3 regions of the Synechococcus sp. R5-15 genome follow, and region 1 is predicted to be linked to each of the others. Evidence: predicted binding sites of a transcription regulator. Region 1 holds the regulator's gene; each other region holds the start of a gene.
What was found. Region 1 encodes NtcA, which controls nitrogen genes in cyanobacteria. Its sites were predicted from a motif close to GTANCNNNNGNTAC; they were not measured.
Positions count from the first base shown of each region.

Region 2: urtA (urea ABC transporter substrate-binding protein) is a predicted target of NtcA. The motif match lies at 1,313-1,326, and genes of this name have one in related genera.
Region 3: NW839_RS10600 (circularly permuted type 2 ATP-grasp protein) is a predicted target of NtcA. The motif match lies at 1,836-1,849, and genes of this name have one in related genera.

Region 1 is NZ_JANSIK010000054.1:4,382-7,661, reverse strand. Features, by position in the region: gene eno (phosphopyruvate hydratase) at 1-1,020, opposite strand, end outside; gene ntcA (global nitrogen regulator NtcA) at 1,259-1,933, opposite strand; gene NW839_RS05505 (M61 family metallopeptidase) at 2,231-3,280, shown strand, end outside.
Region 2 is NZ_JANSIK010000070.1:26,387-29,666, reverse strand. Features, by position in the region: gene NW839_RS06650 (S9 family peptidase) at 1-1,199, opposite strand, end outside; gene urtA (urea ABC transporter substrate-binding protein) at 1,581-2,855, shown strand; gene urtB (urea ABC transporter permease subunit UrtB) at 2,960-3,280, shown strand, end outside.
Region 3 is NZ_JANSIK010000119.1:12,776-16,055, forward strand. Features, by position in the region: gene NW839_RS10595 (gamma carbonic anhydrase family protein) at 1-297, shown strand, start outside; gene NW839_RS10600 (circularly permuted type 2 ATP-grasp protein) at 319-1,776, opposite strand; gene NW839_RS10605 (glycosyltransferase family 39 protein) at 1,918-3,280, opposite strand, start outside.

The DNA.
Region 1 (3,280 bases):
GATTTGGTTGGGCTTGATCAAAATGGCGTTGGCGGCGGCGCTGTCGATGCCCTTTTGCAGGCGGGTCAGGTTGGTTACAAACAGGTCATCTCCCACCAGCTGTACCCGGGATCCCAGTTGAGCGGTCATGGCTTGCCAACCGGCCCAGTCTTCTTCCGCTAGCCCATCTTCAATGGAAAGGATGGGATAGTTGGCCAGCAGTTGCTGGTAGTAAGCCACCATCTCAGCCGCGCTGCGGGCTTTGCCCTCAAAGTGATATTGCCCATCCTGCAGCAGCTCGTTGGCGGCCACATCCAAGGCCAAGGCGATATCTGCTCCCGGTTTGTAGCCTGCCTGTTCAATAGCCGTCATCAGCAGATCCAAAGCCGCCGCATTGGAGTCGAGATCAGGAGCAAACCCCCCTTCATCCCCCACACCGGTGGACAGCCCCTTCTGCTGCAGCACTTGTTTTAGTACCGCAAACACCTCAGCCCCGTAGCGCAGCGCCTCGCGAAAGCTGGCCGCTCCAATGGGCACAAGCATAAATTCTTGAATATCGACGTTGTTGTCGGCGTGGGCGCCGCCGTTGAGCACGTTCATCAGCGGCACCGGCAGCAGGTTGGCAAAAGGCCCCCCCAGGTATTTGTAAAGAGGCAAGCCCACTGCTTCCGCAGCCGCTTTGGCTGTCGCCAGAGAAACTGCCAAAATAGCGTTGGCCCCCAGGCGGGACTTGTTGGGGGTGCCGTCCAGGTCGATCAGCAACTGGTCAATACGGGCTTGGTTGAGGGCATCTTCTCCCTGCAGCTCCGACTGGATGGGGCCAAGGATGTTTTCCACCGCCCTCAGCACACCCTTACCGCCGTAGCGTTTGGGATCCCCATCCCGCAGCTCATGGGCCTCGAAGGTACCGGTCGAGGCACCGCTGGGAACCTGCGCCAAGCCCGTTGCTCCATTGGCTAGACCCACCAGGGCTTCTAGGGTGGGACGCCCTCGCGAGTCGAGGATCTCATGGGCGGTAATCCACTCGATGGCTGTTTCCACAGTTACACCTCAGCAATTGGCTAGATAGCTCTGGCCAAAGCCAGATCCCCCCATAGACTAGTAGGTTTTTGCCCGCGATCCGGTCAGCTTCCAGAAAACTTTAAGTCTGTCCTTCGGGCACAGAGATTCTTCAAGGCTGCAGCAGTAGATTGAACATAGGCCGGCCAGAGCTTCAACCAACCATCGAGCGGGGTTTGCCTGGGCAAGGTGCTGCTCAGGAAGTGTTCTCCTCTTCCTTCTAGGCAAAGCGATGGCTCAGCCGCATCGGGTCGTGTACGGTGATCTTCTTCTTGTGAATGGAGATGTACTTCTTCTTGCGCAGCTCTCCCAACAGGCGGGTGATGGTGACGCGGGTTGAGCCAATGGCTTCGGCAATGGCCTGGTGAGACAGCTTGAGATCAATGGTGACCCCATCCGGGCCAGGCACTCCGAAATCGCGACAGAGGATCAACAAAAAGCTGACCAGACGGGATCCCATGTCGCGATGAGCCAGTGTCTCGATCATCATCTCCGTTTGCAAAATGCGGGACGACAGGCTTTTAACCAGCAACATGGCCAGTTCGGCGTTCTCCTGTAGGGATTTTTCCACCTGCTCGATCGGCAGAGAGAGCAACTCAGTAGGCGTAAAAGCCACCGAGTGATAAAAGCGATCAGAGCGCTGTCCTGTGATAAAGGAGAGCACGCCGAAGATGCTGTTTTCGCGTAGGAGGGCGACGGTGATTTCCTCCCCCATTTCGTAGACCCGCGAGAGCTTAACGGCTCCCTTCACCAAAAAGTAAACCCGCTCCGCCGGATCCCCTGGAAAAAAAATGGTCTTCCCGCGCTCAAACGTTTCGATAACCGGAGGATGGTGAGGGCCTCCCAATTGCTTGAAGGCTGTGATCAGAGATTTTTCCGCTACGGCCACCGCCATACTCATCAACCTTTTAAGGTCAGTTTATACCTAAGATCAACCTACTAAGATCAATCTAGAAGCATTAGGCTAGGTTGCAACCCATTGACTTCAGAATCTATGACGATACCAAGATTTACCCTAAAGTAGAAGGTTCTGCCTAGGTATCTTTGTAGCACGCGCTACGTTTTTAAGTCTCGTTGCTGCTCTCCAGCCAAAGGCAGAGGTTAGGATAGGAGCCATTGTCGCTGGGGGTTGCGTCGGCCCTTGGCGGTAGAGAGTGGAGTGGGTTGGAACATTCTATCTATCTATCTATCTATGGGGAGCCCGGAGGCTGTTGTTGCTGAACCTTCTCGGCTGAGCCGCCAGCATTTCACGGTGCGGATGCCGGATCCGGCCAATCACCTCCTGGAGGTGGAGCTGCTGCTCCGAGAGGTGGAGCCAAAGATGCCTTTGCGGCTGCGGCTGCCGGTGTGGACGCCGGGATCCTACTTGGTGCGGGAGTATGCCCGTCATGTGCAGGAGTTTCAGGCGGCAACTGAGCAAGGGATCCCTTTGGCCTGGCGGAAGGTGGACAAGAACACCTGGCAGATCGATCCGCCGGGCTGTTCTGCCGTGAAGGTGTGCTACCGGGTCTATGCCTATGAGCTGACGGTGCGCACAAACCATCTGGATTTGACCCACGCCTATTTCAACGGGGCAGCGCTGTTTCTCTACGTGCCCGGTCGCGAGCGGGAACCTTACACCTTGACGGTGATCCCCCCCAAGCCCGATTGGCGCATCGCCACCAGTTTGCGGCCTTTGATCTCCTCTTCTGGGGATCCCGCTTCCGGCCAGTCTTTTGTGGCAGAGGACTATGACGAGCTGGTGGATAGCCCGGTGGAGGTGGGCCTGCATCGGATGCAATCGTTTGAGGTGGAAGGGATCCCCCATTACTTTGTGGTTTGGGGGGCGGGCACTCTGGATGTGGAGCGGGCTGTCGCTGATGCTAAGGCGATTGTCAAAACCACAGCCGCGTTTTTCGGTGGGCTACCCTACGACCGCTACTGGTTCATTGTGCATTTGTCGCCGGGAGGATTTGGTGGCCTTGAGCACAAGTACAGCACCACCCTTCTTTACTCTGGGCTGGAGCTGCATCAGCCGGAGTCCTATCGGCGCTTTTTGTCTTTGCTGGCCCACGAGTTGTTTCATGCCTGGAATGTCAAGCGTCTGCGTCCGCTGGCATTGGAAAAGATCGACTACAACCAAGAAAACTATCTGGAATGCCTGTGGTTTTGTGAGGGAGCGACCAGCTACTACGAAAATGTCATCTTGTTGAGGGCAGGGATCCTCAGTGCCGGCGATTTCTTGAAGATTCTTTCCGAACAG
Region 2 (3,280 bases), on a different contig from region 1:
TTTTCGCCAGCAGGGGCAACAAAGTCGCGGTTCTTGGGGGGATAGAAGAAAGCATAGGCCACTGCCTTGCCGCCGCCGGTGGGAAAAACAATGGGCTCTGGGATCGACAGATAGTCGGGATCCACCGCCACGCTGCTGGAACGGGCCACCACCTCCACTTGGCTGGAGGGTAAGTCTAGGCAGACCAAGGCAGTGGCTTCCGTCGGGGATCCGGCCAGGAAAGCGGCTTTTTCCCCACTTACCTGCAGATTGTGGATCTCGGTGTAGGGCAAAGGGATCTCTTCCTGTTGCCCCGACTGGGGATCCAGGTAGGCCAAATGGCACAGACCCCCCTGTTGGTAGCAGGCCAGAATGCGCCCATCCCCAGCAAAGCCGTAGGTGCTCAGGCCAAACACCCACTGCGGCTCTCCAAACTCCGCTTCCATAGGGCAGAGGGGAATGGGGCCCTGGGGATCCCAGCGATAGAGGTTCCACCAGCCGCTGCAATCGGAAACAAAGTAGAGATCCCCCTCCGGTGACCACTGGGGCTGGAAGATCGACTCGGCAGGGCCACCGGCTAGCTTTTGGGGCTCTCCTAGAGTGCCATCTGCTGCCACCTCTGCTCGCCACAGTTCCGTCCCATCCCAGGGCATCTGGGGGTGATCCCAGGTCAGCCATACCAAGGTCTGGCCATCGGGGCTGAGGCGAGGGTTGGCATAGAAATTGTGCCCAGAGGCCAAAACGCGCTGGGATCCGCTTTCCAAGTCAATCGAGACAAGGCTGTTTTCCGGCTCTCCCTGGCGGCTGTGATCCTCCCGCACACAGAGGATGCGTCCACGCGCCCGATCCACCACCCCGTCGGCGTAGCGATAGGGGCCTGCTTCTGTCAGGGGCTGGGGATCTGAACCCGGCAGCAGGCGGTAGAGCCGTTGGTCAGCGAAGTTGCAAAAATACACTACCCCTGCCGACACCCAATAAGCTCCACCCCCATACTCATGCACCCGTGTCCGCACATTGAAAGGTGCCGGTGTCAGCTCCACCAGGATCCCGTCGGCAGAGCGCCGCATCAACACATTGCGCCCTTTTTCTTGCGGGCGGCCCTCCGTCCAGTAGAGATCCCCCTGATCCCAAACCATCTGTCCCAAGCGCAGGGATCCCGTCACCACCAGGTCAGCGGTAATCGGGGATCGCCAAGATCCATAGCCGGCCTGTTGCACCATAAGCTGTTAACTCTCAACTAATTCTCGACCCCAGAACCCCTATTATGCCGGCAGCAAGGGATCCCTGCCTCTGCCTGCAGCCTGCGGGGAAAGGGCTCGGATTCTGGGAAAAGGTATCCCACGATACAATTCTCTCCGGGCCGAATGGGTTTGATGGAACACGTTAAGGCAACAGGGACGCACGACGCTTTCTCGACTGCAGGATTAGCCTTTTCCTCTGTTGATGTTGGGAAGGCATTCGGTGAAAGCCTCAGCTGAGCGCAGTTGGGCAGGTTCAACACATGGGCGAGGTGATGAGCTAGGTGCTTCCCCCCGTTGGCCGGGCTGCTGCAACTGTACTTCTTAACACCCTTTGCACTCACTTCGTTTCGGAGATCACCGATGGCTCAATCTTTTAATCGTCGTCAAGTGCTGAAAATGGGCGCTCTGGCCGGAGCCGGGGCTGCCCTAGGGCCGCAGATCTGGGTGAAGCGATCCGTGCCCGCCTACGCCCAGGGAGAGACCATCCGCGTTGGCATTTTGCACTCCCTTAGCGGCACCATGGCCATTTCAGAAACCAGCGTGGTGGATGCGGAAAAGCTGGCCATCAAAGAGATCAATGCCGCCGGTGGGGTTTTGGGCAAGCAGATCGAGCCGATTATCGAGGATGGCGCTTCCGATTGGCCAACCTTTGCGGAGAAAGCCACCAAATTGATCGATGTGGACAAGGTGGCAACGGTATTCGGCTGCTGGACTTCGGCCAGTCGCAAAGCGGTTTTGCCGGTGTTTGAATCCAAGCAGCACCTGCTCTGGTATCCCGTGCAGTACGAAGGACAAGAGTGCTCCAAAAACATCTTCTACACCGGCGCTGCCCCCAACCAGCAGATCGAGCCTTCGGTGGAATGGCTGCTCAAGAACAAGGGCAAAGAGTTCTTCCTGGTGGGATCCGACTACGTGTTCCCCCGCACGGCCAACACCATCATCAAGGCCCAGTTGGAAGCCCTGGGGGGCAAAGTGGTGGGTGAAGACTATCTGCCTTTGGGCAGCACAGAAGTTACCCCCATCATCAGCAAGATCCGGGCCGCTCTTCCCAATGGCGGTGTGATCTACAACAGCTTGAACGGCGACAGCAACGTGGCCTTTTTCAAACAACTGGAAGGGGCAGGGCTGGGGCCAGATCGCTATCCTTCCATGTCCGTCAGCATTGCTGAAGAAGAGGTACAGGCCATCGGCCCCGAATTCTTGGAAGGGCACTTCGCCGCCTGGAACTACTTTATGACGGTGGATACGCCTGCCAACAAGAAGTTTGTGGAGGCTTTCAAGGCAGAATACGGCCAAAACCGCGTCACCAACGACCCGATGGAAGCCGCCTACATCATGGTTTACATCTGGAAGCAGGCAGTGGAAAAAGCGGGAACAGTGGAAATCGACGCCGTGCGGCAGGCAGCCTATGGCCAGACCTTTGATGCCCCAGAAGGCTTGGTAACCATGAACACCAATCACCACCTGACCAAGTATGTGCGGATCGGCCAGGTGCGCTCTGACGGTTTGTTTGATGTCATCTTTTCTACGGATGCCGTGGAGCCGCAGCCCTGGAACCAGTTTGTGGCAGAGACCAAGGGCTTTGCCTGCGATTGGTCAGATCCGGCCAAGGGCGGTCGCTACAAAGTCAGCTAGTCCTGGCCAGGGCTGGGATCCCTTGCCGTTTGGATAGGGTCGGGGATCCCGCCTAGATGCTCGGTTAGCCTCCCTAGTTTAGTTGGAAGGAGGATCCCCTGCCCATGACCTTGCTCCTGGACAGCTTGTTCAACGGCATTAGCATTGGCACCGTCTTGCTAATAGCCGCCTTGGGCTTGGCCATTGTTTTCGGCCTCATGGGGGTCATCAACATGGCCCATGGGGAGCTGATGATGTTGGGGGCCTACACCACTTTTGTGGTTCAAAATGCCTTTCGTCCCCTAGGGGATCCCTGGCGGGATCTGTACATCTTTCCAGCTTTGGTAGCTGCCTTTGCCGTCACGGCTCTGGTGGGACTAGCCCTGGAGCGGGGGGTGATCCGCTTTTTGTATGGCCGACCGCTGGAAACCCTTCTGGCCACTTGG
Region 3 (3,280 bases), on a different contig from region 1:
CATCGAGCGGTCATCCACAGTGCCCACATCGAGGGGGGATGTCTGATCGGGATTGGGGCCATTATCTTGAACGGGGTCACCATCGGGGCAGGCAGCATGGTGGGAGCTGGAGCAGTGGTCACCCGGTCTGTGCCACCCCACTCTTTGGCGGCGGGGATCCCGGCCAAGGTTATCCGCACCCTCACCGAGGAAGAGGTCGAGCAACTGCGCCTTCACGCCCAGCACTACGTGGATTTGGCGCTTCAGCATGCCAGCCGCTTTGGCCGGTGGAGCAGAGGTTCGGGCGAGCGGCTCTGAACCTATTTTGCCAGCCGTCTCTCAACAGCCGGGATCCGCGCAGAGCACCCAGGTATCTTTGCTGCCGCCCCCCTGGGAGGAGTTCACCACCAGAGATCCCTTCTTGAGGGCGACGCGGGTCAGCCCCCCTGGGTGAACGTAGATCTCTTTGCCGTAGAGGATATAGGGCCGCAAGTCCACATGACAGGGCTCCAGACAGGGGCCTTCTCCCCGATCCACCAAGGTGGGCACGCGAGAAAGGCACAGGGTGGGTTGGGCGATGTAGTTGCGCGGCTGGGCGCGGATTTTCTCAGCAAAAGCAGACCGCTCTGCCGGTGTAGCCTGGGATCCCATCAGCATGCCATAGCCGCCTGACTCGTTGGCTGCCTTCACCACCAGCTTGTCCAGGTTTTCCAGTACGTACGCCTGATCCTTGGGATCCCAGCAGAGGTAGGTGGGCACGTTGGGCAAAATGGCCTCTTCTCCCAGGTAGTAGCGGATCATCTGCGGCACATAGGCGTAGATCACCTTGTCGTCCGCCACCCCTGTTCCCAAAGCGTTGGCAATCGCCAGCCGCCCTGACCGATAAACCTCAAACAGGCCCGGAACCCCCAGTAGAGAATCGGGGCGAAAGGCCAGCGGATCGATGAAGTCGTCGTCGATACGGCGGTAGATCACATCCACCCGCTGCAGCCCCTTGGTGGTGCGCATTTGCAAATAGCCATCTGCCACCACCAGATCCCGCCCTTCCACCAGCTCCACCCCCATCTGCTGGGCGAGGAAAGAATGCTCGAAGTAGGCGGAGTTGTAGATGCCGGGGGTGAGCACCACCACCGTTGGGTTGGCTAGGTGCGGCACCAGGTTAAGCAGAGTATCCAACAAATGGCTAGGGTAGTCGTCCACCGGGCGGATCCCCATGGTGTTGAACAGGGAGGGAAAGGTGCTTTTCATCACCCGCCGATTTTCCAGCACGTAGGAGATTCCCGACGGACAGCGCAGGTTATCTTCCAACACGTACCAAGTCCCGTCCCGATCCCGCACCAGGTCGGTGCCGGTGACGTGGCACCAAATTCTCCCCGGCGGGTTGAGCCCCACACAGGGCCGCAGAAATCCCTTGGCCGTTTCGATCAGCTCGGCAGGGATCACCCCATCCTTAAGGATCTTCTGGTCGTGATAGACATCGTCGATGAACAGGTTGAGGGCGTGGATGCGCTGCTTGAGACCCTTCTCCAGCCGCTGCCACTCGGAAGCCGAGACAATGCGGGGAATGATGTCAAAGGGGAAAATTCGCTCCGTGCCCTGGCTATCGCCATAGACGTTGAAGGTCACCCCCATTTGAAAGAGGGCCGCCTGCGCCGCCGCTTGCCGCTGCTGCAGTTCCCCTTCTTCCAGAGAATGAATGCGCTCAATCAGCGGGATCGCCTCAGGACGGGGCTGGTTACGCCCCAAAAACAGCTCGTCGTAAAACCCCTCGCCCGGGTCGTAGGCATCAAAACGCACGTCTGGGATCCCTGGAACGCTATCTTCTTCTACTGTTGGGGGCTCTGGATCTGCATAATGTGCTTTCAGCTACTTTTAGCCTGGTAAAAAGAAAGGACTCCGTCCCGCGAACAGTGGGTTGGCCAAACCAGGGGGGGAGCTCTAGGGATCCGCCACCTCAAAGGCCCATAGCCCCCGCTCAGCAGGGATCCGGTGCAACCGTCCGCTGGGAAAACGCCGTTGCAGTTCTGCCCCTTGCTGATCCCATACCCACTCGTTCATGAACAGGGTAAACGGTGGCTCCAGCGCCTGGATGGGCAACACCTCAGGGGAAAACACCGCTACCTTTTGTTCCCGTCCGGCAAAAAATTGGATCCAGCTTTGCCAATAGTGGGGTTCCCCCCAGCCGAAATAGGGGTAGGCAGCGCTGGCGGCCAGATAGAAGCGGTAGTCGGGATCCATTTGGCGAGCTGCCACATAGCGCCCGGTGGCCCCCACATCGTTGCCCTGCGTCCAGCCTTTGTGGACAAAGTCTCCAAAAATGGCCAGGTTCCACCCCCCAATCAGCAGGATTGCCCCCGCCATCGCCGCCGCCGGCAGCCAACTCCCGGCCCGGGATCCCCAGCGTTCCAGGAGACCTGCCAGCACTTGGATCCCTTCCAAGGTTAGATAGGCTACAAAGGGCAGGATCACCAGCAGGCGGGTGTAGTTGGGGGCTTTGGTGATGGCAAAGCTAAAGAGCAAGTAAAGAAACAGGAAACTGCCGATACACAGCCAGTCGTGGGGTTGGCTGCGCTTCTTGAAAAGGCGGTAGAGGCCGGATCCCAGCCCCAGCCAGATCAAAGCCCCCGTCAAGGGATCCACAAAAGCATGGCCGTAGTTGGGATAGATGTAGCCGCGGTCGTGCTGGCCGGGGTCGTTGAACATACTCAGGCCGTTGAAGATGTTGCGCCAGACCGCCTCCTCTGGCGTAGCCGCATTCACCCACATCTGTTGTAACGCCCGCCCTTCCGGGAAAAAGAGAAATTGTTGGCGAGAGTACTCGGCGCTCACCGCAGGTGCTGTGACCGTGGCCACCAGAATGGGCCCAGCCACCAGAAAAAAGCCCAGCGCCGCGGGCACCGTCAGCTTAGCCAGGACCCAGAGGGGATTAGCTTGCTTGTTTTCTCCTCGGAGATCCTCCCGGCCCAGGAGCAGGTACAGAACTCCAAACAGCAACCCCAGCAGGATCACCACCCGCCCCGGCAAATAGCCGTAGAGGGAGAAAGCCGCCGCTCCTCCCCCCAGATAGAGCAACAGGGGATTTTTTTCCCGCACGCCCTTGAGGAGCAAGGCCAGGGCCGCACACTCCACCAGCACAATCAGGTTTTCCCGCATGGCCATGCGGCTGATGCCCAGCAAGGCGTGGTTGGATCCCAAGAGGGCCGCCCCCGCCAAAGCCAGCCGGGATCCCCAAAATGCCCGAAAAAACCCGTAGGCCACCAGAATGGTGACGACCCCGAAGGCGGCATGTACCGTGCGCACA